DNA from 2 places in the Rothia sp. 88186D007BW genome. Region 2 is predicted to be linked to the other one. Evidence: predicted binding sites of a transcription regulator. Region 2 holds the regulator's gene; the other holds the start of a gene.
What was found. The regulator HspR, encoded in region 2, represses chaperone genes until heat shock. The targets are predictions, from matches to a motif close to AAGTTGAGTCNNNNNGACTCAACTT.
Positions count from the first base shown of each region.

Region 1: the regulator HspR is predicted to act here: its motif matches at 2,756-2,780, upstream of clpB (ATP-dependent chaperone ClpB).

Region 1 covers NZ_JBPPTR010000001.1:243,268-257,739, reverse strand. Annotated here, with positions in the region: gene ACEE09_RS01245 (VIT1/CCC1 transporter family protein) at 24-1,142, opposite strand; gene ACEE09_RS01240 (Dps family protein) at 1,436-1,939, shown strand; gene ACEE09_RS01235 (HAD family hydrolase) at 2,019-2,669, opposite strand; gene clpB (ATP-dependent chaperone ClpB) at 2,840-5,428, shown strand; gene ACEE09_RS01225 (Sir2 family NAD-dependent protein deacetylase) at 5,598-6,533, shown strand; gene ACEE09_RS01220 (DUF3073 domain-containing protein) at 6,680-6,886, shown strand; gene purM (phosphoribosylformylglycinamidine cyclo-ligase) at 7,133-8,275, opposite strand; gene purF (amidophosphoribosyltransferase) at 8,276-10,003, opposite strand; gene ACEE09_RS01205 (hypothetical protein) at 10,155-10,526, opposite strand; gene ACEE09_RS01200 (sterol carrier family protein) at 10,595-10,990, opposite strand; gene ACEE09_RS01195 (asparaginase) at 10,990-11,988, opposite strand; gene ACEE09_RS01190 (DUF559 domain-containing protein) at 12,181-13,146, shown strand; gene purD (phosphoribosylamine--glycine ligase) at 13,459-14,472, shown strand, end outside.
Region 2 covers NZ_JBPPTR010000004.1:18,222-32,693, reverse strand. Annotated here, with positions in the region: gene ACEE09_RS03090 (TY-Chap domain-containing protein) at 1-605, shown strand, start outside; gene ACEE09_RS03085 (HNH endonuclease family protein) at 640-1,482, shown strand; gene ACEE09_RS03080 (alanine:cation symporter family protein) at 1,496-1,864, shown strand; gene ACEE09_RS03075 (alanine:cation symporter family protein) at 1,798-1,989, shown strand; gene ACEE09_RS03070 (GMC oxidoreductase) at 2,288-3,889, shown strand; gene ACEE09_RS03065 (hypothetical protein) at 3,914-4,543, shown strand; gene trmB (tRNA (guanosine(46)-N7)-methyltransferase TrmB) at 4,704-5,525, shown strand; gene ACEE09_RS03055 (baeRF3 domain-containing protein) at 5,646-6,749, opposite strand; gene ACEE09_RS03050 (heat shock protein transcriptional repressor HspR) at 6,991-7,416, opposite strand; gene ACEE09_RS03045 (DnaJ C-terminal domain-containing protein) at 7,419-8,420, opposite strand; gene ACEE09_RS03040 (nucleotide exchange factor GrpE) at 8,528-9,133, opposite strand; gene dnaK (molecular chaperone DnaK) at 9,136-10,983, opposite strand; gene ACEE09_RS03030 (hypothetical protein) at 11,294-11,998, opposite strand; gene ACEE09_RS03025 (low molecular weight protein-tyrosine-phosphatase) at 12,399-12,872, shown strand; gene ACEE09_RS03020 (hypothetical protein) at 12,926-13,540, shown strand; gene ACEE09_RS03015 (aminotransferase class IV) at 13,564-14,472, opposite strand, start outside.

The DNA of each region.
Region 1 (14,472 bases), on a different contig from region 2:
CTTTTGAATAAGCCTCTAGAACCTTACATTACCGCCGTATTGAACAGCAGACCCAGTAGATAGGTTGCCAGGGCAGCCCCGTAGCCGATAGCTAGCTGACGCAGGCCCCGCTTGAAGGGTGAAGCACCAGAAAGCAGGCCCACCACCCCGCCAGTGACCATGAGGGCAAAACCTACCAGCAGCATAGAAATGAGCATGGCCGCCCCACCAGACATACCAAAGATGTAAGGAAGAATCGGGATAAGGGCACCAGAGGCAAAGAAACAAAAACTTGAGGCCGCAGCCCCCACATCGCTCCCCAGTGCGTCATGGGAGCCCTCAACTTCTTCCCCCTCACCTATCTCACGGAAAGACAGAGAGGGGTCACAGTCACATGAGAAGTAGCCAAAGCGTTCCATGGCGCGGTGGCGGGCGTCCTCTTCACTCATGCCACGGGCCTTATAAATCAGCTCAAGCTCATTCTGGTTAATATCGAGCTGATGAGCCACATCAAGAGTGACCTGGGTCGGCTGGGAGGCATCCAGAAGTTCACGCTGGGAGCGCACAGAAACAAACTCACCGGCCGCCATAGAAAGAGCACCAGCAAGTAGGCCCGCCACACCCGAAAGGAGCACCATAGAGCTGCTCACACCGGTGGCGCCCACGCCCATAATAAGGGCCGCGTTCGAGACCAAACCGTCATTGGCACCAAAAACTGCTGCACGGAAATTACCAGAGAGTTTCTCGCGCCCTGAGGCGGAGAGTGCACGCACAATCTCTTCGTGGATTGCCTCATCAGCAGCCATGGCTTCAGTGGCGTCTGAATCTTCTGCATAGGAGGAACGCCCCTCAGATCGCTGAGCCAGGGCAAGGACGAAAACAGACCCAAAATTTTTGGCAAGAAGTTCGAGGAAACGAGCAGAGACAGACGGACGAGGCTCAGGGTGGGCATACTCACCTAGCAGTGTGCGCCAGTGCTCCTGGTGGCGGAGCTCAGCCTGAGCAACTTCTCTCAGAATTTCTGCTTCTTTGCCCTCAGCTCGATCCGCTAGAGCTGCGTAGATGCGTGCTTCGGAGATTTCTTCGGCAAGATAGCGGCGCCAGCGGCGAACCTGTGCGCTACTTGGCTGCTGGGAGGGAGTGCGGGGGGCGGCTTCTGACATGGCGTTTCACCTTTTCTCTGCTTTAAATATTGTAAAGGGCGGTTAATTGTGGTGCAAACAAGATTAATTGGCTTCTAGGCTGAGCAATGAGGTGCAGGAATGAATGTGCAGGAACGGTAATTATGCTTCTGCACAGGGGAACACTTATTACGTTCTTTAGCCAGATACGGATTATTATGATTTATTCAGGATAAGCCTTGAAAAGGTGTGGCTAGATGCATAGTGTTAGATATAGACAGTCTCCCCCGGGCTCGCCTGCCTAGCCCGGCAATCTAAGGATAGGAAAACCTGCTATGAGCAAGTACGCATCATTTACCGTCCCCGGCCTCACCGAAGAGTCAGGCCATCATGTAGCCGATATTCTGCAGCTTCGCCTGCATGCTCTGAACGACCTGCACCTGGTACTCAAGCATGCTCACTGGAATGTCGTAGGCCCCAATTTCATCGCTGTTCACGAGATGCTGGACCCCCAAGTCAACCTGGTGCGCGGATTCGTTGATGCCATTGCCGAGCGCATGGCCACCATGGGGGTAACTCCTAACGGTCTCTCGGGCGATTTGGTCGAAAAGCGCACCTGGGCTGAATACGATGTTGACCGCGCAGATGCTCTAACTCATATTCGTGCCCTGAACGAGGTCTACAACGTGGTGGTTGAAGACCACCGCGCCGCCATTGCCAAGGTGGGCGATAGCGATCCCATCACAGAAGATTTGCTTATTGGTCAGACCGCTGAACTGGAACTCTTCCAATGGTTCCTGCGCGGGCACCTGGAAGATGGCACGGGAAACCTCAAATAAGCATAAATGCACCCAAGCTGCGCTAAAGGCGGGCCTATTACGTGATAGGCCCGCCTTTGCCATGCAGTAGCTCTATCGTCTACCTCTCGATGAGTGCCCGGATTTTGTCGAGAGTAAGTTCTGTATGGTCGTAACGGGCGTGGCCCAGGTGCTCGGGCACCTGGATAATGCCGGGCACTACGACCACCTTCATGCCCGCTGACATGGCGCTTTGCGTACCAGAAATAGAATCTTCCACCGCAACACAGTAGGCCGGGTCAACCCCCAAATTGCGGGCTGCCAGTAGATAAGGCTCGGGGTCAGGTTTAGCATGAGTGACCTGCTCATCGGTCACAAAAGTCTTAAAAAGACCCTGCGGTGCTAGCTTGGCAGTATGAGTTGCAACCTCGGTCGTAGCATTGGTAACAATTCCGGCGGGGACGCCCGCCTCAGCTACCTGAGCCAGGAGCGCCTCAATGCCCGGTATAAGCTCAAGGCGGGCGTCCTTAAGAAGAACTGACATCTTAGCTTTTAGCCGGTCATAGAGTTCATCAGCAGAAGCATCTGCACCAAGCTCCTGCATGCGAGAAAAAGTCAGTGCAGCAGGTTTGCCCAGGGTCATGAGCGTATCGTGTTCGGTCCAACTGGCCCCAAATTCGGCGGTCAGTGCGGTTTTAGCCTCAGCCCATAGGGGCTCGGTATCTACTAGGGTTCCGTCGTGGTCAAAGAAAATAGCTTCAAGTCTGCTCATAGGTATCAGCCTACCTGCCCGTCTGTAGTGGCTAGGGCCTGTGGGTGACTTTCACATTAAAGCTTGTCTGAATCTCTAGTACATGTAGGTTGAGTGTAGTAGACTCAAGTTAAGGCTTGAGTGAATCACACTCAACTTTGAACGAATAACCTACGCACAGAAAGAGAAGAATGAAGGCACAATTCACCACCAAGAGCCAAGAAGCGCTCTCGGCAGCCACCATGAACGCCCAAACAGCAGGCAACCCCACCCTCGACACACCCCACCTCCTCAAAGCCCTCATGGACCAACGCGGGGGAGTGGCAGTAGCCGTCCTTAAAACCGCAGGCCTAGACGTGGACGCCATCTCACTGGCGGCGTCCACCGAAATCTCAAAGCTCCCCAAGGTAGAAGGCACTTCAACCGCCCAAGCCCAGCCCAGCCGCGCCGTCCTAACCGCCATCCAAACAGCCCAAACCAAAGCAACCCAACTGGGCGACACCTACATCTCAACCGAAATTCTGCTCCTAGCACTTGCAGCCGGTGACGACGCCACCGCCCGCGCCCTGCACCAGGCCGGAGCCACCGAAAAAACCATTGAAGAAACCATTCCGATGGTGAGAGGAGACCGCACCGTGAACACCCCCGACCCCGAAGGCACCTTCGGTGCCCTAGAACAATACGGCACCGACCTAACCGCCGTCGCCCGCGAAGGCAAACTAGACCCCGTCATCGGGCGCGATAGCGAAATCCGCCGCGTCATCCAGGTGCTCTCCCGCCGCACCAAAAACAACCCCGTACTCATCGGTGAACCCGGCGTCGGTAAAACCGCCGTCGTCGAAGGCCTAGCCCAGCGCATGGTCTCAGGGGACGTCCCCGAATCCCTCCGCGGCAAAACCCTCATCTCCCTAGACCTTGGTGCCATGGTCGCCGGTGCCAAATACCGCGGCGAATTCGAAGAACGCCTCAAAGCCGTCCTCGAAGACATCAAGAAGTCCGAAGGGCAAATCGTCACCTTCATCGACGAAATTCACACCGTCGTTGGTGCAGGAGCCTCCGAAGGGTCAATGGACGCCGGCAACATGCTCAAACCCATGCTAGCCCGCGGCGAACTACGCCTGATCGGTGCAACCACCCTAGATGAATACCGCGAAAACATCGAAAAGGACGCCGCCCTAGAACGCCGCTTCCAACAGGTCTACGTGGGTGAACCCAGCGTCGAAGACACCATCGGTATTCTGCGCGGTCTCAAAGAACGCTACGAAGCCCACCACAAGGTCGCCATCGCAGACTCCGCCCTGGTCGCCGCAGCCAACCTCTCTAACCGCTACATCCCCTCCCGCCAGCTCCCCGATAAGGCCATCGACCTCATCGACGAAGCAGCCAGCCGCCTGCGCATGGAAATCGACTCAGCACCCGAAGAAATCGATGCCCTGCGCCGTGCCGTTGACCGCCTCACCATGGAAGAACTGGCCCTGGCCAACGAGACCGACCCCGCCTCCATCGAACGCCTAGAAGCCCTCCGGGCAGATATGGCCGACAAGAAGGAAGAACTGGACGCCCTCAACGCCCGCTGGGAAGCCGAAAAAGCCGGGCTCAACCGGGTCGGTGACCTCAAAACCCAGATCGATGAGCTACGCTCCAAAGCCGAAGTAGCCCAGCGTGAAGGCAACCTGGCCGAAGCCTCCCGTATGCTCTACGGCGAAATTCCCGCCCTAGAAGCAGAACTAGCAGCAGCCCAGCAAGCTGAGAGCACCGCCACCGAAGAGTCCATGGTCTCTGAAGAAGTCACCGCCGATGACATCGCAGAGGTCATCTCATCCTGGACCGGCATCCCCGCCGGGCGTATGCTCCAAGGTGAATCAGAAAAACTCCTGCACATGGAAGACGAACTGGGCAAGCGCCTCATCGGCCAGCGTCAGGCTGTCACCGCCGTTGCTGATGCTGTGCGCCGCTCCCGTGCCGGTATCTCCGACCCCGACCGCCCCATCGGCTCCTTCCTCTTCCTAGGCCCCACCGGTGTGGGTAAAACCGAGCTAGCTAAAGCCCTGGCAGAGTTCCAGTTCGATGACGAGCGCGCCCTGGTGCGTATTGACATGAGCGAGTACTCCGAAAAGCACGCCGTGGCCCGCCTGGTCGGTGCCCCTCCCGGCTACGTCGGCTACGAGGAAGGCGGCCAGCTCACCGAAGCTGTCCGCCGCCGCCCCTACTCTGTGGTTCTGCTCGACGAGGTAGAAAAAGCCCACCCTGAGGTCTTCGACATCCTCCTGCAGGTACTCGATGACGGTCGCCTCACCGACGGTCAAGGTCGCACCGTGGACTTCCGCAACGTCATTCTGATTCTGACCTCCAACCTGGGATCCCAATTCCTGATTGACCAGAACCTCGATGAAGAAGCCCGCAAGACCGCTGTGATGAACACCGTCAACGCCAGCTTCAAGCCCGAATTCCTCAACCGCCTGGATGAGGTCATCATGTTCGAGCCCCTCTCAGCCGAGGACCTGGCCTCCATCGTGGCCCTACAGATCGACTCCATGGCCCGCCGCCTGGAAGACCGCCGCCTGACCCTAGACGTGACGGACGCCGCCACCGAGTGGCTGGGCCTGGCAGGCTACGACCCGGCCTACGGTGCCCGCCCGCTACGCCGCCTGGTTCAACGCGAAATTGGTGACCGCCTAGCCAAGGGAATCCTGGCCGGTGCCATCAAAGACGGCGACACCGTGCGCGTAGACGTCAACCCTGATGTTGCCGTCGACGGCCTGGTCGTCACCGCCGAGTAACCACCTAGCAGAACTGACCCTATAGTTTTTCTCTTGACCCTCCAGATTGTCTCGGGGTAAAGAGAAAAACTATAGGGTCTTTCTCTTTTAGACTAGGAGAGTGAACCAAACACAGCCCCACCCCGTGCCCGGGAAGCTCGATACGCGCTTTGCCGGGGCGTCCGCGTCCATTACCGCCCAAAAAGACATTGCAGCCACCCACGCCGCAGCCCTCCGCTCCATCGACAGAGTCGTCACCGAAACAACCCAGCCCACCGACCCCCAGCTAGCGGCGGACGGCATCAGCCACCTCATCGACAAGGGGCAGGTGCTGGTACTGACCGGGGCCGGCATATCCACCGGATCAGGCATACCCGACTACCGTGGCCCAGCCGGCTCCCTGCGCAACCACAGGCCCATGACCTACCAAGAATTCCGTTTCGATGAGGTAGCCAGGCAACGCTACTGGGCCCGCTCCTTCGTCGGCTGGCGGCACATGAACCGGGCCCGTCCCAACACTGCCCACTACCTACTAGCAGAGCTTGAAAACCAAGGAAAACTCACCGGCCTGATCACCCAAAATGTTGATGGGCTCCACACCGCAGCAGGCTCCCAAAAAGTTATCACCCTACACGGGGACCTCTCCCGCATCCAATGCCTTGACTGCGGAGCCAACGAAGGGCGCACCTCCCTCGACTCCCGAATCGACGCCGCTAACCCCGGCTACCTGCAGCGCCTCACCAGCAGCACCTTGCAGGTCAACCCCGATGGGGACGCAGAAATTGATACCCGCTTCATCAGCGACTTTCAGATGGTCGGATGCCTTACCTGCGGGTCCACCAAACTCAAACCCGCCGTCGTCTACTTCGGCGAGCCCGTCCCTCATACTCGTAAACAGGCCGTCAAAGAACTAGGGGAGAAAGCCTCATCTCTACTGGTACTCGGTTCGTCACTTGCCGTCATGAGCTCCTACAAAATAGCCCTGGACTTCGCCCGAGCAGGTAAGCCCATCGCCGTCATCAACCAAGGCCCAGGCCGCGCGGACGCCCGCGCCACCTACCTCTGGCGGTCCGACGTCACAGACGCCCTCTACACTCTTACGCGTAAACTCAAAGACTCAAACTGAGTTTCTTACATCTCATGTGGCGAACAGGCAAGCAAAGACGCTCAAAAACATGTACCCTTAAATACAGAAAAGACTGAAAGTTTTTCTGGCACACCCTTGCGTATACGCGGGTGTCCAGATATGAGCGATAAAGAGGGGGTCTCGCCATGGGGCGCGGCCGTCAGAAGGCTAAAGCAACTCGGCAGGCTCGGGAGATGAAGTACTTCAGCCCCGACACCGACTACACTGCACTCGAACGCGAACTGAGCAAGAGCACCAGCTCAAAGCCCAAGACGTCTGGTTATCAGTACGATGACGAAGACGACTACGCAGAGTACGCAGACAAGTACGCCGACGATTATCAGGAGAAGTAACCCGCGTACCACCACGCGGGTTCTTCCCCTACCATCAACACAGCCCGCCACCGGTAACCACCGGTGGCGGGCTTTTCGATGTGGGTAGGAGCTGCCAACAATACGTGAAGAGATAGAGAAGGAGATCGCGTCTTTATCGAAGAAATCCAGAGCATAACAAGTGGCGGCTTCCGTACGGAAACCGCCACTTATAATTTATTAAAATAAAACAGAAACGCTGAGCAATCCTTCTACTGAACTACTACGTTACTTATAGGACCCCAGCAGCACTGCCGCGCCGCCGTCCACGCCCTTAGCACCCTGCACATAATCAGAGTTACCCTGGTAGGCACCGTCGTCCTTCTGCACAGTACCCAGTACCCAAGAAGGCAAACCACGCTTATTCAGACGCTCAACAGCCGCATCAGCAACAGACGGGTCAACAACAGCAATCATGCCCACACCCAGGTTTAGGGTTCGTTCCAGGTCAGCCTGGGGCACAGAGCCCAGCTCACCAATCAGCTTGAAGATAGCGGGAATCTCCCAGGTAGAACGCTCCACCACGCCCACAGTACCTACAGGCAGCACACGGGCCAGGTTAGCAGCCAGACCGCCACCGGTCACATGCGAGAAGCCGCGCACACCAGAACCGGTCTGCCCGTCCTCACCGTTGACCGGGAAAGCCTCAATGAGGTCCAGACAATCAGCGGTGTAAATGCGGGTAGGCTCAAGAAGCTCCTCACCCAAGGTACGGCCCAGCTCAGCCACCTCACGCTCATACTCCCAGCCAGCAACCGAAAGCACCTTACGCACCAGAGAATAGCCGTTAGAGTGAATACCGCTTGAAGCCATAGCAATCAGCACATCGCCCTCACGCACACGGTCAGGGCCCAACAGCTCATCAGCCTCAACAATACCGGTAGCAGCACCAGCCACATCGTACTCATCCTCAGCCAGCAGGCCAGGGTGCTCAGCAGTCTCACCACCAACCAGGGCGGTACCAGCCAAAGAACAACCCTCAGCTACACCGCGCACAATATCAGCAATGCGCTCAGGTACTACCTTGCCGGTAGCAATGTAGTCAGTCATAAAGAGCGGGCGGGCACCGGTAACAACGATGTCATCCACCACCATACCCACCAGGTCATGGCCAATGGTGTGGTGAATATCCAGCTTCTGGGCGATAGCCACTTTAGTGCCCACACCATCGGTAGAAGTCGCCAAGTAAGGCTTGCGGTAGTCCTTAAGCACAGACAGGTCAAAGAGGCCAGCAAAGCCACCCACACCGCCAACCACACCGGCCCCGTGAGTTGCCTTAACGGCGTCCTTCATCAACTCAACAGCGCGGTCGCCCGCCTCAACATCTACGCCAGCCGAAGCGTAGGTAACTGCATTCTGGTTCTCGCTCATTTAGCGGGCCTCTCGGTCAGTGCCGGTCGAATCGGCAGGAATCGTATCTTGGGGAAGAACTAAATCTTCAAGCTCTGAATCAGGGCCAGGCTCACACGAGCCGGCACGAGGGGACACCTCTGCGACATCACCAAACTTCTGCTCAAGGGACTTAGTGCCAGGGCGAGTATCAATCGACACCGCCTGAGCAGTAGAAGGCTTCTGCGCAACAGGACGCTCCACCGTCACCTCAGCGGCAGTACCAGAAAGCGGCCCACCCTGAGCATCATCAAGAATAGACTTACCCCGGCGATCTTCGCTCGGTAGCTCAATAGGGTACTCACCAGTAAAACAAGCCGTACACAGGCGCTCGCGGGACTGTTCGGTTGCGGCAATCATGCCATCTTCAGAGATGAAGCCCAGAGAGTCAGCGCCCAAAGACTTACCAATCTCTTCAATAGTCAGCCCGTTAGCAATCAGCTCAGAGCGGGAAGCAAAGTCAATGCCGTAGAAGCAAGGCCACTTAACCGGCGGGGAAGAAATCCGCACGTGCACTTCTTTGGCCCCGGCCTCGCGGAGCATACGCACCAGGGCGCGCTGGGTGTTACCGCGCACGATGGAATCATCAATAACCACCAGGCGCTTGCCCTCCACCACAGAACGCAGAGGGTTGAGCTTCAAACGGATACCCAGCTGGCGGATAGTCTGTGAGGGCTGGATAAAGGTACGGCCCACATAGGCGTTCTTGACCAGGCCATTACCGAAAGGAATGCCCGATTCTTCTGCGTAGCCGATAGCAGCCGGGGTGCCCGACTCAGGGGTAGGTATCACCAAATCAGCGTCAACTTTGTGCTCGCGCGCGAGCTGGCGGCCCATCTCCACACGGGAATCGTAGACGCTACGACCGGTGATAGTGGTATCAGGGCGGGCTAAGTAGACGTACTCAAAGACGCACCCTGCCGGCTTAGCCTCGGCGAAGCGCTGGGACCGCAGACCGTCCTGATCAATAGTGACGAACTCGCCAGGCTCCACTTCGCGGACGAAAGATGCGCCCACAATATCAAGAGCAGCAGTTTCTGAGGCGATAACCCAACCGCGCTCCAAGCGGCCTAAGACCAGCGGGCGCACACCCTGGGGGTCACGTGCGGCATAGAGGGTGTTCTCGTCCATGAAGACCAGGCAGAAAGCACCGGAAAGAGTGGGGAGCAAATCGAGCATCGCCTCTTCAAGGCTGTCAAAATCGTGGTCCTTGAGCAGGGCCGTCACCAAGGCGGTATCAGTGGTATTGCCCTGGGCTAGTTCGCCGCGTTCAGGGCGCTTGCCCCCGTTCTTAGCCAGCAGACGGTCATAGAGATCAGCAGAGTTAACCAGGTTGCCGTTGTGGGCTAGAGCCAAGGTGCCATGAGGGGTATCGCCCAGTGTAGGCTGCGCATTCTGCCAGATGTTACCGCCGGTGGTGGAATAGCGGCAGTGACCTACAGCCATATGACCGGTCAATGTTTTGAGGATAGCCTCCGTAAAAACCTGGGAGACCAGACCAGTATCTTTATATACGTTCAGGTGCTTGCCGTCGCTGGTAGCGATACCGGCCGACTCCTGGCCACGGTGTTGCAGGGCGTAGAGGCCGTAGTAGGTGAGCTTAGCGATATCTTCGCCCGGGGCCCAAACACCAAAGACGCCGCATTCGTCTTTAGGTCCGTGGTCAACAGGGTCAAGGTCGAAGGATAGTTTTCCGTCAGGACGAGCCAAGGTGGTTTTCCGTCTCTTGTTGTATGTGAGGGTGGCTATCTCGCTCTACAGCGCAGAATGGCGCACCTGAGCAAGTGAACAGTAATTAAGTGTACCTGCCCGATGCGCTACTGATAAGTAGAGCCCACCACCCAGTTCGTGGCCTGGTATTTTATTCCTGGCTACTGACAGCCTGGTAGGTGGTGGTGCGCCTAGTTGAGCGCTTATCGAGCAGAAGCGCCACCACAGTAGCGGCACCAGCGCACAGGGCACCAAAAATTACCGCCATCACACCGTAGACCGCGCCGAAAGTGTAGCTGGGGTTCTCAGGGCCGAGAATCGTCACCACAAAAGCTACAATAAGGCCGATCAGCAGGCCAGTGATAGCGAAAGCTGGCAGAGAGGGGGCACGGCGCACCGTCAGATGAGCACGCTCAGGCGCGGACGCCGGCACAAAGTGCTGGCCGGGCGCAGCCTGTTTCTCTTGCTCAGTGAGTGGGGCAGCAGGCCCAATAGGGCGGCGAAATCGCGACAAAATGCTCATAAAGACCAACCTTATCAAGCCCCTGCACACACCGGGCACAGAATAAAGATCCAGATACCAGTAATAGACTAAAGCAACGGCAGATAGCTACTCACATCTGCCCGCAACCCTGAGGCCGAAATAGCGGGGCCAGACTCCTGCCAACTGGAATAACCCAAGGTGATAGCGCACCAAGTCAGCGCATCAGTTTCAATAACATTTGGAGGAGTACCGCGGGTGTGGCGCGGCCCCGCAATACACTGAGTCACCCCAAAAGGCGGAACCCGCACCTCCACAGAATTCCCCGGAGCCAAAGTGGCCAGCTCTTCCAGCAAAAAGCGGACGGCCGCCGCCCGCACACCCCGCGTCAGGGCAGCAAAAGCCGCCGCGCAGGCGTCCTGATTTTCTGTTGTCTCAAAAACCTGCCGAACCTGGGCGATGGCGGCCATGCCGTCCGCCTCGGTGATCTTGCGGCGAATTGCCATTAGAGGAGCCCCTCAAAAGCAGCCCCAGGCTTGATAGAACCCACCGGCTGGCCCCCGCCGGTGATGGGGAAAGTCGTCCCAGTAACAGCCCTGTCAGCAACCTCACCCTCCACGAAGCCAGCCGCCTGCAAAGCCCGCACAGCAACAAGCCAAGCAGCCCGGTTAGAACCATCTAACATCTTCACCGCCACCGAAGCCCCAGAACGCAAACCGATAGCCAGCACACCCTCAGCCCCCCGCTTGACTACAGCGTCAAGAGTCTCAGCTAGCACAGTATCTGAGCGGCCACTGGCATGAACATATTCGGGATAGTCAACCATAGCTGTTGCCACAGTGGCGGCACGAGCATCAGCCTTGATATTCTCAACCGCTAACCCCAAAACAGAATAAGCCCGAGCCAACCCCACCAGAGAAGTCGCAACAGCAGGGGCACCGCACCCGTCCACTGTCACATGCTGGGGCGTCTCACCGGTGAACTGCTCAACGGTCTGCAAGACCAGCTCCTGTAAAGGGTGCTCTGGGTCAGTGTAATTATCTGTCGACCAGCCCGACTTCACACAAGCCCACAAGAAAGCTGCATGCTTGCCAGAACAGTTAAAGGCCAGGCGCTGCTTACCGTGCCCAGCTGTGATCAGGGCTTGGTAGCTGGGCTCGTCTGCGGGCCAAGCTGGCGGGCAGAGCAGGGCCTCAGCCGTCAGCCCAGCCTCAGCCAGCACCGACTGGGCAACCTTCATATGCTCAAAAGAACCGGTATGAGACCCCGCAGCCAAAGCAATCTGGGCCCCCTGCAACTCAGCCCCCGCATTCATCGAGGCAATAGCCTGCAAGGGCTTGAGCGCGGAGCGGGCATAGATAAGAGCCTCAGGGGCACCTAAACTCAGGGCCACAGAACCATCCGGTGCTAGCACCACCAGCGATCCCACATGCCGAGATTCAATGAAATCGCCACGGGTGACGAGGGCCAGCTCTGCTGCCTGCTGCGCGGTAAAAGTCTGCATGCCCTCCAGTCTACTGGGTAGCTCTGACCACTGAATTGAGCAAAGCCCGCACTTATTCTGAAAACACCGCAACTAGTTGCGGGTAAACCAGAATAAATGCGGGCTTCAACTATGACCTTTTGTTGCAACTTTCTCCACAGGGCCGAAGCATGCTCTGGCAAGGCATAACCGAAGCTATCCACAGATTTAAAAATGGTGCTTGAGCGCCTACGGATGCTCTGCAAGAGTTGTCCCATGCATGACAGAATTGAAGGCCTCGCCGCCAAGGTCAAAACATCTCAACAGCTTAATCTTGAAGGGCTGAGCAAAAACCTCATTGGCGCTATGCACCGAAGAGGTGAGCTCATTAGACTTACGCGGGGCGTCTACATCTCAGCTACAGAAAGTCGGCAGTTCATGCCTGAAGAGAGGTGTATCGCTGTGACCTTAGCGCTGGCAACATCTCACCGGCAGGCAGTGCTCAGTCACGCATCTGCTGCGCTTGTATGGGGCGCCCCTCTCTTTAGATTGCCCACCAGGGTTGAATTGTCCCTTCCCCGTTCTAACCATCGGCACCATAGCCAGGTTAGGTATCATAGCTCCCGGCCAGAGGTGTGTGAGGTAGCTTATGAGGTGGCCGGTTTTTCAGTTACAGACCCGCTAACGACCGTCCTTGACTGCGCTCGAACGTTGCCTGTGGTTCAGGCCTTGGCGATCACAGACTATTTTCTGCACCGTGCACAGGTGAGTTATCACGATGTGCGTGCCCAGCTCATAAGCGTCAGTGGCTATGGAACGAGTAGCTTTCCTCTTATTGCTGAGTCGATGAGTGCTTTGACTGAGTCCCCTCTTGAATCGTTGGCAATGTTCAGAATTGTGCAGTCTAATCTTGAGCGCCCTTGTCAGCAACTAGAAATAAGGACTCACGACGGTAGAGTGTATCGTTCAGATTTTGCCTGGGAGTCATTGAAACTCTTGCTAGAGGTTGATGGTTTACATAAGTACTACGGTGCCTATCGTCCGGCGGAGGAGCAGCTACGTAGGGATACCCTGCGGCAACGGTCGCTTGAGCTTATGGGGTGGACGGTCGTTCGGGCTACCTGGGATGACCTCATGAATAGGCCGCAGGCCGTTATTCACTGTTTGATGCGCGGGGGAGTAAGAAGGATAGAGAAATGACCATCGGTTCTTTCCGCACTTATTCTGAAAGTACCGCAACTAGTTGCGGGTAAACCAGAATAAATGCGGAGAGGGCGGTGAATGTTCTGTGGCAGGCGAGTGGGCTCAGTACGGAAGGCTCAGTACGGAAGGCTCAGTACGGAAGGCTCAGTACGGACGGCTCAGTACGGACGGGCGCGGACGCCGCTGGGCAGCTAGTGGCCCCGGGAAAGAGAGGGGGCGGTTGGCGTCCTCAAAAAATCTCCTGCAAAAAGCTCCCAAACTGCGCTTAAAAACTTCATCAAATCGTGACCTTGCCGGTAGCCTAAAAGAATGAAGGTTTTGGTATTGGGCCCTGGCGGTCGTGAACACGCAATTATCCGAGCACTCCTCAAAGATTCAGCAGTAACTGAGGTGCACTCAGCACCCGGTAACGCGGGCATCGCACAAGATGTCCCCGTGCATGCTATCGATGCAAATAACCCCCAAGCAGCTCTTGCCCTGGCACAGGAGCTAGTTGCTGATTTGGTCGTCATCGGCCCTGAAGCTCCCCTGGTCGCCGGTGTCTCAGATACCCTGCGTGAAGCGGGCTTCCCCGTCTTTGGCCCCTCGAAGGCTGCTGCCCTGCTTGAAGGTTCTAAGGCTTTCGCTAAGGAGGTCATGGCTAGCGCCGATGTGCCTACCGCAATGGCCAAGGTAGCTACCAACCGTGCAGAGGCAGAAGAGGCCCTGAATACCTTTGGTGCCCCCTATGTGGTGAAGGATGACGGCTTGGCTGCCGGTAAGGGCGTCGTTGTCACCGAAGATTTCGATGCTGCCCTGGCTCACGCTGAATCATGTTTTACCGCTGGCGGCACTGTGGTCATCGAAGAGTACCTGGATGGCCCCGAAGTTTCCCTCTTTGTGATTTCTGATGGCAGAACCTGCCTGCCCCTTTCACCTGCCCAGGACTTCAAGCGTATTTTCGATAACGATGAAGGCCCCAACACCGGCGGTATGGGTGCTTACACCCCCCTTCCTTGGCTGCCTGAAGGTTTCGTTGAAGAAGTCATTGAGCGCGTAGCCCAGCCCACCGTTGATGAGATGGCCCGCCGTGGCACTCCTTTTGTGGGCGTGCTTTACTGTGGTTTGGCTGCCACCTCACGCGGTATTCGCGTCATTGAATTCAACGCCCGTTTTGGCGACCCTGAAACCCAGGCCGTGCTGGCCCGCCTGCGCACCCCCCTCAGTGGCGTGCTAATGGCTGCTGCCAAGGGCGAATTGCCTGCTGACCTCACTTTAGACTGGGACCCCCGCACCGCTGTTGACGTGGTCATGGCCGCAGAGAACTACCCTGAGACCCCTCGT
Region 2 (14,472 bases):
TCATGGGGGCTTCGGGCTTGTCTGCCCGGCCTGTGGGTCAGCCTGCGGTTGATTCTACTGAGTCTCTTAATATTAAAGAGATTCAGGCGCAGGGTATTGGTGTAGTGCAGCCTAAGACTCTGACCGAGGCTGAGCGTGTTGAGCGGGCCTGGCGGCAGTTGGTTTCGGTCACGGAGCAGCGTCTTGAGGAGTTGCCCTGGAATCTTTCCTTGCGGATCTATTACATCTGCCCTGAGGTGGTTGCGACTAAGGATTTCACTAATTTTGTGAGTATTTTGCGTTCCCCTGCTGGCTATTTTTGTGAGCTGACGTCTCCTGATGAGTTTGAGACTATTGAGGTTGAGCTTGATACCGAGATGCTAGAAGATGCGGGGTGGACGGCACCTAATGGCCGGTGGACCCGTAACTTCTTGTCGGTTAAGGACGCCGCCGAGGGCATTATTGAGGCTATGCGTGAGGGTATGGGCTGTGACCGCCCTGATTTCTATCAGTCAGATGATCCGGCAGGCCACCCGGCGGTGAATGTGGCTCACCCTACTACCGGGTCTATTCCTATGGTGCCTGTGACCGGTAGTGGTTATATAGCGATTGAGGATTTTAGGTAGGGAACCCAACTCACGGCGTTAGAATAGGTGACCTATGAGTACCTCCCGTAAGCGTCCTTCTGCCCCTCGTTTTTCTTCACCTAGTGACCGCCAGATTCGTGCGGGCGTCCGTTTTGTAGCGGGTTTACCTGCTGGTGTGCAGCGTGCCTTGGCTCTGCTGCTTGTTGTGGTCTTACTGGTGGGCGGTCTGCTGTGGTTGCGGTCGCACCAGTGGAATGTGCGGTCTGCTCTTGATAGTTTGCTCAACCCTGCGGGTACGGCTGTGAGTACCGGATTTTCGGGTTCTGGGGTGCAGACTTATTCGACGGCTAGTGAGGTTCTTGAGGGTTTAACGGTGGCTGATTCCTACTCTGGGACTAAGTATAAGCGTGATGCTTATGGGCAGGCTTGGGCTGATATTGACAAGAATGGTTGCGATCAGCGGAACGATATTTTGACCCGTGATCTTACCGACCTTGATGTTGCTAGTAACTGTTTTGTGCTCTCAGGGCACTTGGTAGACCCTTATACGGCTGAGGCTATTGATTTTAAGCGTGGGCCTAAGACGAGCGATGCCATTCCTATCGACCATGTGGTGGCGCTGTCTAATGCCTGGGTTTCTGGGGCTTGGCAGTGGAGCCCAGAGCAGCGGGTTCTTATAGCTAATGATCCGCTCAATTTGCAGGCGGCTGGGCAGACTGCTAACACGCAGAAGTCTGATAAGAGTGCGGACGCCTGGCTGCCCCAGCCCGGTTACCGCTGTGAGTATGTGGCGCGGCAGGTGTCGGTGAAGGCCGCCTATGGGCTTACTGTCACTGGTGCTGAGAAGCGGGCTATGCAGGGTGTGCTGGCAACCTGCCCTGATCAGCCAGCCTATCGGTCTGCTTTTACCGGCTAGCTAGTGGCGGGCGGTGCGTGGCTCCCGGCAAGAAGGCGCCAGAGGCGAAATTTCCTCCTTCCAGGCCATGAGCACAGCCCTGGGTACCACCGTCGGTACCGGTAATATCGTTGGTGTTGTCCTCTCCCTGAGCATTGGTGGGCCCGGTATCTGCCGTGTTTTTGCCTGCTTCGGCATCGGAAACATGACCCAGGCAAAAGCCATCTCAGCTAACCTAGAGCACTCCTTCAGCATCTCGCCCTACCTTACTGCCGGCGTCCTTGCGGTAGGAACAGCCGCCGCCCTGCTTGGCGGCATTAGAACCGTAAAAAGGCTATCATTGGCTACCGCCTTATCTTCGCCCTGGTCTGTGGGCTGGGCGCTATCGCCCCACTCACCCTAGTCTTTGCCTTCTCAGACATCATGAACGGGCTGATGGCGATCCCCAACCTCATCGGGCTCTTGCTACTCTCTGGTCTAGTAGCGCGTGAGACTAAGAAGTACCTCACCCACCACCCCAACTCTTGAACACCGGGACACGACCAGCCTCAAAAAGGTCGCAGCAAAAATGGTTACCGATCCGCGGGCTGCTGACCGCCCAGATAAGACATCGAAATAATTTTTCGTACGCCTGAACACAAAACGCCAACAGTCCTATAGGTTGCGATATAAGCACGCTAAAATACCGCTAAAGTGGGGACAGGTCTTTTCGTATCTTCAACGTATTTCGCACATACTAGCGAAACGGCCTGCATGCTCATAGCCTCCCAGACCTGTGAGCAGCACCCATTCGGTCTCGCACCCGCACCTAGAAAAGGACACTCCTATGCCATTTACCCCTAACCGCCGCTCAGCTCTCAAACTAACCGCAGCAGCATCTGCCGCCTCCGCCCTAGCAGCTACCGCCACTACCGCCCACGCCAACGGCCAAAAGCGCATCGCCATTATCGGCTCCGGCTACGGCGGCGCAGTAGCCGCCCGCGCCCTCACTGAAAAGGGCTACACCGTCGACATGATCGAAATGGGCGCCGACTGGGAAAAGATGGCGCCTAAGTCAAACGGCTACCGGTTTGACCAGATGACCTCCCCCACCGAACGCTCCATGTGGTTCGAAGACCGCACCGACATGCCCCTCTCCAGCGTCTTCGGTCTAGACTACGTCAACCGCCCCATCAACCGGGCCGCCGGCGTCCTAGGCATCGAACGCTTCGCCAATATGAAGGTCTACGTGGGCAAGGGCGTAGGTGGTGGCTCACTGGCCAACGGCGGTATGGCAGTTACCCCTAACCCCTCTTTCTTCCAGCAAGTCCTACCCCAACTTGACGCTGCAGAAATGTACGCAACCTACTTCCCGCGCGCCAACACCAACCTGGGAGTCACCACACCCCCATCCGACGTGGTCGGCACCTCCAAGTGGTACCAGTTCTCACGAGTCTCTGCCTCCCAAGCAGCCAAAGCCGGCTTCAAACACCAGTTCGTACCTAACGTCTACGACTGGAACTACATGCGCCAAGAGAACTTCTCCCGCGTCCCCCGCTCAGCCCTAGGTCGCCAGGTCATCTTCGGTAACGACCACGGCAAAAAATCACTGCCCAAAACCATCTTGGCCACCGCCTTTGCCACCGGCAAAGTCAACCTCATCCCCCTGACCGAGGTAACCGCCCTCACCCAGCAAGCCGATGGCACCTTCTCCCTCGACTTGAAGACCATTGACTTCACCGGCAACCTGGTCAGCGCCACCACACAGGTCTACGACCGCGTCATCATGGCTGCAGGTTCTGTTGGCACCAACCGTCTACTGCTGCAAGCAAAGAACGCAGGCACTGTGAAGAATCTGCCCGCAACGCTGGGCACCAACTGGGGCCCCAACGGCAACATCATGGTAGCCCGCAACGTCAATGCTGCTACCGGCGGCTACCAGTCAGGAATCCCTGCCATGGGCATCTCCAACTGGGATAACTCCACCAACTCAGTCTTCGCAGAGCTTGCCCCCTTCCCTGCAGGCCTAGATATGCGCATCGGCCTCTACCTGGCTATCACCAACAACCCCAACAAGGGCACCTTCACCTGGAACGCCTCTACCGGCTCCATGGACCTCGACTGGGACTCCACCAAGGCAGCCCCCGGTGTTGCCGCAGCCAAAGCCTTCATGGACAAGATGAACGCGGCCAACCCCGGCACCTCCTACAACTCTGGTCTCTTCCAGGGTGGCAAGACCTTCGCCGACTACTTCACCTACCACCCGCTCGGCGGTGCCGTCATCGGTGAAACCACCGACCTCAACGGTGAAGTAAAGGGTGTGCCCGGCCTCTTTGTTATGGACGGCTCCCTGATTCCTGGCAAAATTGGTGTCAATCCCTTCGTCACCATTACTGCTATCGCAGAACGCAACATGGACCGTCTGCTGGCAGCAGGCCGTTTCGCCTAAGACTTTCGAGAGATGTACTAACCTATGACTTCTTTACTGACACCCCACCGCCGCACCCTGCTCAAGGCCAGCGCCTGGGCCGCTCCCGCCGTCCTAGCTACCAGTGCAATTCCCGCTTACGCTGCGAGTTTTGAAGAGATTCCTCGCACCGATCTGGCAATTCAGATTGCTGATCCCACTGTAGATTGGTCAACCTTTGAGCCTGTCTACGACACCCCTATTTACCGGGGCCCGACCACCACGACTAACGTAGCCGCTTACGCGTCTTTTCCCAATACCATGACCATCACCAATGTTGGTAGCGTACCAGCAGTTAACCCCACAGGGACCCTGCTCAGCGACATGCAGGACGTCTTTACGGATGCAACCGGCTCTAACCAGGCCGGAACCCAGGTCAATTCAAGCGACTCCCGCGTCACCTTCACCTACGCAGGCTCAGCAGGCTGGGGTTCTCCCAGCTTTGTCTGGACCTTTGCTGGTACTCTGCAGCCCGGCGAGTCAGTCGATATTCCCCTGCGCTACTACATCAACTGGCCTTTCTGGAACGTCCAGTATGAGCTCTTCCTATCCGCTACTGTAATTGACGAGATGGACGGCGACTCAGACGATAACTCCGATCACATGGGTACTACCCAGGGCCGCGTTACCTACTAAGTAGAGCTATGAGGAACCTTCCACCGGGGCAGGCTGTTTTCAGCCTGCCCCGGTCTATATCTGTGGCGATATAATTGGGGACGCCTTTCTTTTCTCTACCGGCGGCACTTAGCGTTTCCGTGTGCGCCGGTTTATCTGTCTCAACCTCGCAAGGAGAGTTATGGAAACCAAGAAGCAACAACAAGATCTAGCAGCCAAAGCCGAACGTGCAGCAGCAGGTGAAGATTTGAGCGCCCCGGTCCCTGAAAAATTTCACCGCCAGCCCTACTCCTTCGTCCGCCGCGGCGACCGCCTGACCGCCCGCCGCCAAAAAGCCTGGGACGCCTACGCCCCCACCCATGTGCTTGACCTACCCCGCAACGTTGGGGATACTTCGGTAGCTGAGGGTGCGACCTTTGACCAGCAGGCCCTTTACGGACGCACTGACGCGCCCCTGGTCGTTGAGATTGGCTCCGGCCTGGGTGAGGCTATCGTCAATCGGGCTGCCCAGGTACCTGAGGCTAACTTCCTGGCTGTTGAGGTCTACACCCCCGGTATCGCTGACCTGCTGCTGAAGATGGGCCAGGCCGGTGTTGAGAATGTGCGTGTTGCCCAGGCCAATGCCCCTGAGCTGCTGGATCATCTGCTGGAGGAATCTTCTGTTGATGAGCTCTGGGTTTTCTTCCCTGACCCCTGGCACAAGGCCCGCCACCACAAGCGTCGCCTGGTCTCCCCTGCCTTTGCCGATAAGGTAGCGCGTGTGCTCAAGCCCGGTGGCATTTGGCGTCTGGCCACTGACTGGGAGGAATATGCCCTGGTCATGCGCGAGGTACTCGAAGCTCACCCCGATTTCACTAATGCCCACGCCGGTGAAAACACCACTGAGGAGGACCCGGTCGGTGGCTGGGCTCCGCGCTGGGAAGGACGCGTGGTGACCAGTTTCGAGCGCAAGGCCGGTGAGGCAGGGCGTCGCGCCCATGACCTGACCTTTATTCGTCGATAAAAGGGTTCAGTAGTAAAAGTAGAGAAAAGGCGCCCCACCACAGGCTCATGCACTGCGGTGGGGCGCTTTATACCTCTAGCGAGTTAGGTAGGAGCCGCTTGTCGTGCTCTTATTGTTGGTCTACCAGCGGGTGATGGCTGCCAGGTTCTCTTCGGAGCTTTCGGGCAGGGGCTTTACTTCGCCGCCGGAGCGTAGTACCAGGTTGATAGCCTGGGCTGCTTCGCTCAGGCCTTCGCCGGTGGTGGCCTTCTCGTCTTCTGCTACCAGCAGGGTTGCAATCTGGCCCTGCTTGGCTGCTTCGAGCACTTCGCCTGCGCCGATGTAGCGCTTGCCAGAGCGGGCGTCCTCAAGCTGCTGGTTGAGGCTCTGGGTTTCGTGCTGAGCCTGCTCTTGAAGCACGGGCTGGAGCTTTTCCAGGAGCTGGGCTTCGCTCATCTCGTCCACGCGGCCGTCGCTAATGGTGGTCTCTAGTACCTGGCCCCATTCGGTGAAGCTGCGGAACTCGTTGGTGAGTTCTTCAATACCGGCCAGTACCAGGGGGTGGCGCAGGGGTTCGTTAACCTCGTCTTCGATGCCCTTGGCCACCTTGCGCAAGAAGCGTTCGCGGTAGATGCGGTCGGTGTCTGAGTCGTTGGTGTGGGCGTGGAAGGTTGCTACTCCCCCACCCTTGGGTACCTGCTGTTGGGTGCGCTGCACATCGTAGTCATCGTAGATGTCCTCTTCGCTTTCGATCATGTGCTTGAGGTCGATTTGGCCGATGCGGGTGCCGTCAGTTTCGAAGAGTCGCACGTCTTTGCGGGAGAGTGCTAGCAGGTGCAAGCTGGTGTCGGTGCTGAGCAGGGGTACTAGGGAGGTGAGGTCGTAGTCCCCTGCTACGGTGACTGCTTCGGGTAGGTCCAGGGGCAGGCGTAGGGCGGTCATGGTGCCGTTTTCTAGTAGGACGGCTAGGCCGTCGCCTTGGTGCTGCCAGTAGTCACGGTCATCGACGAGTTCGTGGGCTGGTGCTAGCAGTGCTTCTGCGTCTACGTCTCTTGCTTCTAGCTTTTCGCGAGCGGTAGCTAAGAGGTTGCGGAAGCGGGTGGAGTTTCCGGTGGTGTCTCGCCCTGCGCGTTCGGTGGGCATGGTGAGGGTGACGCGAGTTGCTCCCTCTGCCGCAGGTGCGGTGAGTGCTTTAGTGTCAAGAGCGTCAAAGGGCTTGTTGGTGGAGAGCTGGGCCTCGGTCATGGTCGACTCCTTTTTAGTCGGTTGGGGTAGCGGAAGTATTAACCGCTCCTAGAACTAAGCTAACTGGCTATAAAGGTGGCTTCAAGAGTATTCGGCCTAGAGAGAAGATAATGACAGTCTATTAACGCTAGACAGCTAAATTATCCAGACAATTAGAAGAACTGGTCTTGACTAGCGTAGACTTAAAGATTGTGGCGGCACCCAACCTTGGGTGCCGCCACAATATTTTAAGATGGCAGGCTTAACGCGGCCGGTAGAGCACCACGGCCTGGGAGGTAGAGCGTGCAGCCGGACGCTTGCCACGAGCTAGATGCATAGCCCCACCAGAGGTACCGGCAGCAAAAACGCGAGAACCCTCCTGAAGGCGATTGCGCAGATTCTCGTTATCAGCCTGCAACTCAACAATGCGGGTCCGCAGGGCCTCCACCTGGTTCTCAAGCTGCATGATGCGCTTAATACCCTCTAGTGAAACACCGGACTGGGAAAGCTCCTGGATCTCCTGAAGCTGCTGCACATCCCGCTCAGAATAGCGGCGGGCACGGCCCGGGGCCCGCTGGGGCTGAACCAGACCTAGCCGGTCGTACTGGCGCAGGGTCTGCGGGTGCATACCGGCTAGCTCAGCGGCCACAGAGATAACAAAAACTGGGCGATCGGCTTCCAATGTCATGTTTAACCGCCTGCTTTCCTCAGCATCTCTTCACGGGGGTTAGTTTGCGGGGCAGCTGCGATGAAGGCATCGAGGGCGGCTTCAGCTTCGGCAGTGAGATTGGTGGGCAACTGTACCTCAGGGATGACCAGCATATCGCCGCTACCCTTCTTGGTTACAAAGCCGCGGCCCTTAGCGCGCAGTTTACGGCCTGCCGGTGAGCCAGCGGCCAGGCGGAGCTTAACGCTTCCACCATCAAGGGTGGGGGCCTCGATGACGCCGCCCTTCACAGCTTCTTCCAGAGTGACCGGCACGCGCACCAGCAGGTTATCCCCTTCCCGCTCAAAGTAGGGGTGGGTATCTACGCGGACGGTGACAATCAGGTCCCCTGCCCCACCGGCACCGGGGTGCCCCTTGCCGCGGGCACGGATTTTCTGGCCGTCCTTAACGCCGCGCGGTAGGCGCACCTGGGTTTGGGAGCCGCCGGGGCGGAAGACTGAAACCTCAGCACCCTCATAGGCCTGTTGGAGGGTGATACGGGCACTAGTGGTCGCGTCTTTCCCCTGGGGCGCTGGCTGTGAGAAACCACCACCGGGGAAACCGCCGCCAGCGCCGGGGAAGCCACCTGCAGAGCGTGCTCCCCCACCAAAACCAGCGCCGCCACCGAACATGCCGCCGAGCAAATCTTCAATGTTAATGCCGCCAGCACCGCCACTGGTGGAGTAGGTGAAGTTACCGCCGCCAGGGAAACCACCGGGGAAACCGCCGCCAGCGCCGCTGAAGCCCGCGGCCCCGTACTTGCGGATCTGGTCGTACTCTTCCTTCTGCTTGGGGTCTGAGAGCACGTCGTAGGCTTCTGAGACTTCCTTGAACTTCTTCTCAGCAGCCTCATCACCGGGGTTCTGGTCGGGGTGGTACTTGCGGGCCAGCTTGCGGTAGGCCTTCTTAATATCTGCCTCGGAGGAATCCTCGGCTACGCCTAGTACCTTATAAAAATCTTGATGGAGCCAGTTTTCACTCGCCATGTGCCTCTCCTTCCGAGGTAGATCCTATGTCTTTTAGTGTCTTTTAGAGGGGTAAAACTGGGCGGGCACCCAGCCTGACCTATCAGGCCGGGTGCCCGCCCGCGTCCTTATTCTGCTACCGCAACAGCTACCTGGGCGGTTCGGACCACACGGTCCTTCACCTTATAGCCGTTACGTAGAACCATGGAGACTGAGTCAGGCTCAACCTCACTGGTGGGCTGCTGCAATACAGCCTCATGCACCTGGGGGTTGAAGGGTTCGCCAATCTCACCGAATCGCTCTAGGCCCTGCTTGGTTAGGGTCTCTTCGAGCTTGTTGGCAATCGCAGCGAAGGGGCCTTCTTCAAGGTCACCGTGCTTGCGGGCGGCGTCAATATCATCGATGACCGGCAGCAGGGCTGCTACCAGGTCGGCGATGACGAAGTCACGCAGCTGGTCTTTTTCCTTGGCGGTGCGGTTCTTGTAGTTGGTGAACTCGGCCTGAAGGCGGCGCAAATCCTCAAGGCGTTCGGCGGCTAGAGCCGCGTCAGCGTTTTCGGTTGCCTCTGCGCTATCGCCTGCCTTAGCTGCGGCAGATTCTTCGTCTACCGCAGCGTCAGCGGCTACACCTTCGGGCTCGGGGTGGCCTTCAGCAGCCGGGGCGGCGAAGGCGTCCTCCAGAGGGTCGGTGCCCTCGGGCTGGTTGTCTGCGGGCTCGTTGGTGTTCTCAGCCATGGTTAGTTCTTCTTCTCGTCTTCTTCATCGATTACTTCAGCGTCAACGACGTCGTCATCTTCAGCCTTAGCGCCTTCACCGGCTGCTGCATCTGCCTGAGCCTGGGCGTAGAGAGCCTCGCCCAGCTTGGTCTGAGATGCCTGCAGCTTCTCGAAAGCGGTCTTGACGGCCTCATCATCTTCACCTTCAAGGGCAGCCTTCAGGGCGTCAATGTCGGCCTGGACCTCGGTCTTGACGTCCTCGGGTAGCTTCTCGCCGTTTTCCTTGATGAGCTTCTCGATGGAGTAGGCGGTGTTCTCAGCCTGGTTGCGGGTCTCGGCGGCCTCGCGGCGGGCCTTGTCCTGCTCGGCGTGAGCTTCGGCGTCCTTAACCATGCGGTCGATGTCTTCCTTGGAGAGGGAGGTACCACCGGTGATGGTCATGGACTGCTCGGTGCCGGTGCCCTTGTCCTTAGCTGAGACGTGCACGATGCCGTTAGCGTCGATGTCGAAGGTAACTTCAATCTGGGGCACGCCGCGGGGGGCCGGGGCGATACCGGTCAGTTCGAAGGTGCCCAGGTTCTTGTTGTCGCGGGTGAATTCGCGTTCACCCTGGAAAACCTGAATCGATACTGAGGGCTGGTTGTCTTCAGCGGTGGTGAAGGTCTCTGATCGCTTGGTGGGGATTGCGGTGTTGCGCTCGATCAGCTTGGTCATCACACCGCCCTTGGTTTCGATACCGAGGGAGAGGGGGGTGACGTCGATGAGCAGAACGTCCTTGCGCTCACCCTTCAAAACGCCTGCCTGCAGGGCTGCACCCATGGCAACGACCTCATCGGGGTTGACGCCCTTGTTGGGTTCGCGGCCACCAGAGAGTTCCTTGACGACCTCGGTGACGGCGGGCATACGGGTGGAGCCACCGACCAGAACGATGTGGGCGATGTCTGAGACCTTGACGCCTGCTTCAGCGATGACGTCGTTGAAGGGCTTCTTGGTGCGCTCAATCAGGTCTGCGGTCATGTCCTGGAACTTGGCGCGGGTCAGCTTCTCATCCAGGTGGATGGGGCCCTCGGGGGTAACGGAGAGGTACTGCAGGGAGATGTTGGTGGAGGTTGCTGAAGACAGTTCCTTCTTAGCCTGCTCCGCTGCTTCGCGCAGACGCTGCAGGGCAATCTTGTCCTTGGAGAGGTCAGCGCCGGTCTTGGACTTGACCTGCTCTAGCAGGAAGTCAACGATGCGCTGGTCCCAGTCGTCACCACCGAGGCGGTTGTCACCGGAGGTTGCGCGTACCTGGATGGTGGAGAAGCCGTCGTCGTCCTTACCAACTTCAAGAAGGGAGACGTCGAAAGTACCGCCACCGAGGTCGAAGACCAGAATCAGTTCGTCTTCGTTGCCCTTGTCCAGGCCGTAGGCCAGGGCTGCTGCGGTGGGTTCGTTGACGATACGCAGGACGTTCAGGCCAGCGATTTCGCCAGCTTCTTTGGTGGCCTGACGCTCAGCGTCGTTGAAGTAGGCGGGGACGGTGATAACAGCGTCGGTGACTTTGTCGTTCAGGTAGGCTTCAGCATCGCCCTTGAGCTTCATGAGGGTACGGGCTGAGATTTCCTGGGCGGTGTACTTCTTGCCGTCGATGTCGGTAGTCCAGTTGGTGCCCATGTGACGCTTGACGGAAGCGATGGTGCGGTCAACGTTGGTGACTGCCTGGCGCTTGGCGACGTCGCCTACTAGAACTTCGCCGTCCTTTGAGAATGCTACGACGGAGGGGGTGGTGCGGGCGCCTTCCGCGTTGGCAATAACGGTGGGCTCGCCACCTTCGAGCACTGATACAACTGAGTTGGTGGTACCGAGGTCAATACCTACTGCACGTGACATTTTTTCTCCTGAGAGGTTGGTTATCTGTAAATCTTTCAAACAAGTTGAGCCGCGCAGGCTCAACTCGCTTGTCTTGATATCTAGTTTGCCACGTTTCAGAGAGAAGTCAACAGAGTTGAGTTAAAAAGACTCAACTTTTTTGCGCAGCTAAAGTTTAGGTTAATCAGAGCTGACGTCAGACTTACCCTGCCTTTACAAGACCAAGGCAGGCACGGGCGTCCGCACCTGTTAAAACCCTGAAAGTGCCTACAAAAAAGTCGGCACCCTGCATGCAGCAGGGCACCGACTCTAGTCAGAAGATAGGAGCTTCTTATTTACTCGGTACAGATTCTGTACCGTTGAACTCATCAAGAAGCTTAGCCTTGACACTTTCTTCGGTGTTCATACCAACAATCGCCCAGTTTTCACCGTAAACAGCCCAACCATTCTCACTGTCAGCTTCAGAGAAATCAGATAGTTCCTCATCAATTGTAGGGTTACCCTCGGCGTAGATGCCCATGACTAAAGGTGTAGAGTCATCAGCTTCCAACATGCTCATCATGTTGCTCAAGTCAACCGAGGAGCACATGAAAATACCAATGTCTTCAGGGTTTACATTCAAGTTAGGAGCTTCTTCTTCCTTAATATCCTCCATCTCTGACTTTATGACAGTATCAGCGCTATCTAGACACTTAGAGGCGGCAGAACCAGCAGTAGCTTCCTGCATGCCACCCTTGAATTTGTCGTAGCTAGAAACCTTGCTTGACCCGCCAAAGACACCGGTCAGGAAAAGAAGAGCGATAATAATAATCGCGATAGCAACAGCAATCAAACCACCAATAAGCAGGCCCGTGTTCTTCTTCTGAGGGTTCACGGGAGGCTGCCCTACAGGGGCACCTACAAAAGTATCGGGTGCCTGAGTACCGGGAACAGGCTGAGCAGCACCGCCCATGGGAGCAGGCTGGCTAGCAGCAGGCTGATGAGCATTAGGGGTGGTGGGCTGGTTGGGGTTGGGGGTATTGGGCTGGTCGGTCATGGAGAATCTCAATTCTTCAGATGTACAGTGTATTCGCAATAACTTTACCCAAAATGAGCAGTCTTCTCCTCTTTCGCGGGTGTATATGCAGCTTTATTTATTTTTCTATAGGCGGTACGCAAAAGCCCCACAGGTGTGTGGCCTGTGGGGCTTTCGTCATCTCGAAAGAACTCAAGAAACTGAGTGTCTGGTGCTACTCATCTTCAGTTCACTGCTGTATGAACCGGGCAAGCAATGCCTGAGAGTAGCACCATCAAGTGTGTGTACCTGTAAGACTATACATAGATTGCCCCTAGTTTTCCGCCTGAGAGCGAACTTTTTCTCACTTTTTATTCAGGTTCTCCCTAAACCCAGCTCTGACCGAAGGCATCATGCGAACATGGTGACTATGTATCGAATTATGACTGTATGCACCGGAAATATCTGCCGCTCCCCTATGGGCGAGTACCTCATTAAGCAGGCCGCTACCCAAGCTGGGCTCACTGTAGAGGTAGCTTCTAGCGGCATTTCGAACGAAGAAAAGGGCAACCCCATTGACCGGCGCGCCAAAAAAGTGCTGGACGAACTCAACATCAATACTGGCTCGCACAAAGCCAAGCAGTTTACCCGCGCTGATTTTGACCGCTACGACCTGCTACTAGCCATGGACACCAACCACTACCGGGAGCTCAAGCGCCTAGCGCCCAACGATGAGGCAGCGAGCAAGGTCCGCCTGATGCGCGAGTTCGACCCGGCTCTAACAGATAAGCCCCTAGACCAGCTAGGTATCTACGACCCCTGGTACGGTAATATGAGCGATTTCTATGAAACCTTCCAGATGATTCAGAACGCTGTCCCCGGAGTGATTGAGCACGCCCAAACCCACCATAACTAGCTAGCGCCGAATAATGAGCAGTGCGGTAGCCTGAGGGCAGAAGGTATAGCGAGGTGAAGGAGAATAGAGTGCTTGAGCTAAGGGAGTTAGCCGCCGTAGGTGAGGTGGTAGTGCAGGCCCGCCACCGGTTACACGGTGAGAGGCCACTGCTAGTAGCTCTTGATGGGCGCAGCGGGTCAGGTAAAACCACCCTGTCGGCTGAGCTGGCTGCCTGGGTCAAAGAGCAAAACATCCCCGCCCAGGTCTTTCACCTGGAGGACCTCTACCAGGGGTGGGGCGGGTTAGCGCAGGCCGCCCTAGCCTGGCAGCAGCTTGCCCAAACGGTAGTGAGCGGACGCGCCAACACCACAGACCAAACCCCCCACTGGTTTGGCTGGGATTGGGGCACCTCCCAGCCCACCGGCCCCCACCCTTTTACCGCCGCCTGGCAGGCAGCAGGTGGCGTGCTCATCGCTGAGGGGGTAGGGGCTCTCACCGGGGCCCACGATGTAGGCATTTTCGTAGAACTCGATGCTACCCGCCGCAGGCAGCGGGCCCTAGCTAGAGATGGGGAAATCTACCTCCCCTACTGGGAGATGTGGGCGGAACAAGAAGCCGAGCTACTCACAGCCTACGCCAGCGCCTATGCGGGCGCGGACGTCCGCTATCTTCCCGCCCAAGAGCACTAGCACTGGCCCGGAGGGGTTTGCGGCTACAGGTAAGTTTCCCGGTTATCTATATCTACCCCCCGCGCCAGGTAGCCCAGCAGCTCTTCGGTGAGCTGCGGGCTAGTGGCCAGGGGTGTGCCGTTGAGGTGGGTGACGGGGGCAAGAAGCCGCACGGAGGAGGCCAGCCAGAGAGCATCTGCCTCTAGTAGGTCTTGGGGGTAGAGGGGCCCGTAGCCCAGTTCCCACCCGGCTGCGCGGGCACCAGCAAAAATGGCGCCCTGAGTAGTGCCAGGCAGAATACCGTGGGAGGGTTCGGGGGTGTAGAGCACCTTCTTCTGGCCTTCAGTTTTGGCGAGGATGACAGATGAGGTTGCCCCCTCAAGAATACGGCGGTCCTCGGTGACCCAGATGGCATCATCTGCGCCGTGTTTGCGCACATAGCGTAGCACCGACATGTTGATGGCGTAGGAGAGAGTCTTGGCACCGGCTAAGAGCCAGGGGTAGGCGGAGTCTTCTGCTGGGTCGTGGCCGCGCGGTAGGAGCATGGCCCGCACCCCTTGCTGGCGCTGGCGCAAAATGGTGGGTGAGGACGGGGCCACAGTAACCCAGGTGTGGGGGCCGGCTTCAACGGTGCCGCGCGAGATGATGATTTTGACGGTGTGTTCTTCACCTAGCACGGTCTGGGGGCCTTGGGCTGCTGCATCGAGAGCTAGTTGCACGGCGGCGCGTAGGCCTTCTTCGGCAGGTAGGGGCAAATCGAGCAGGCGGGCGGAGCTTGCTAGCCGGGCCAGGTGAGCCTCAAATTTGCGGACGCGGCGGTTGGCAGCCAGCATAGTTTCGAAGACGCCGTCGCCTCGGGTGAGCCCCTGATCTTCAATGTTGATGAGGGGGGTGGTGGCGTCAACCAGTTCACCAGCGGGATTTTCTGGGGTTAGCATCACAACGGTTGTAGT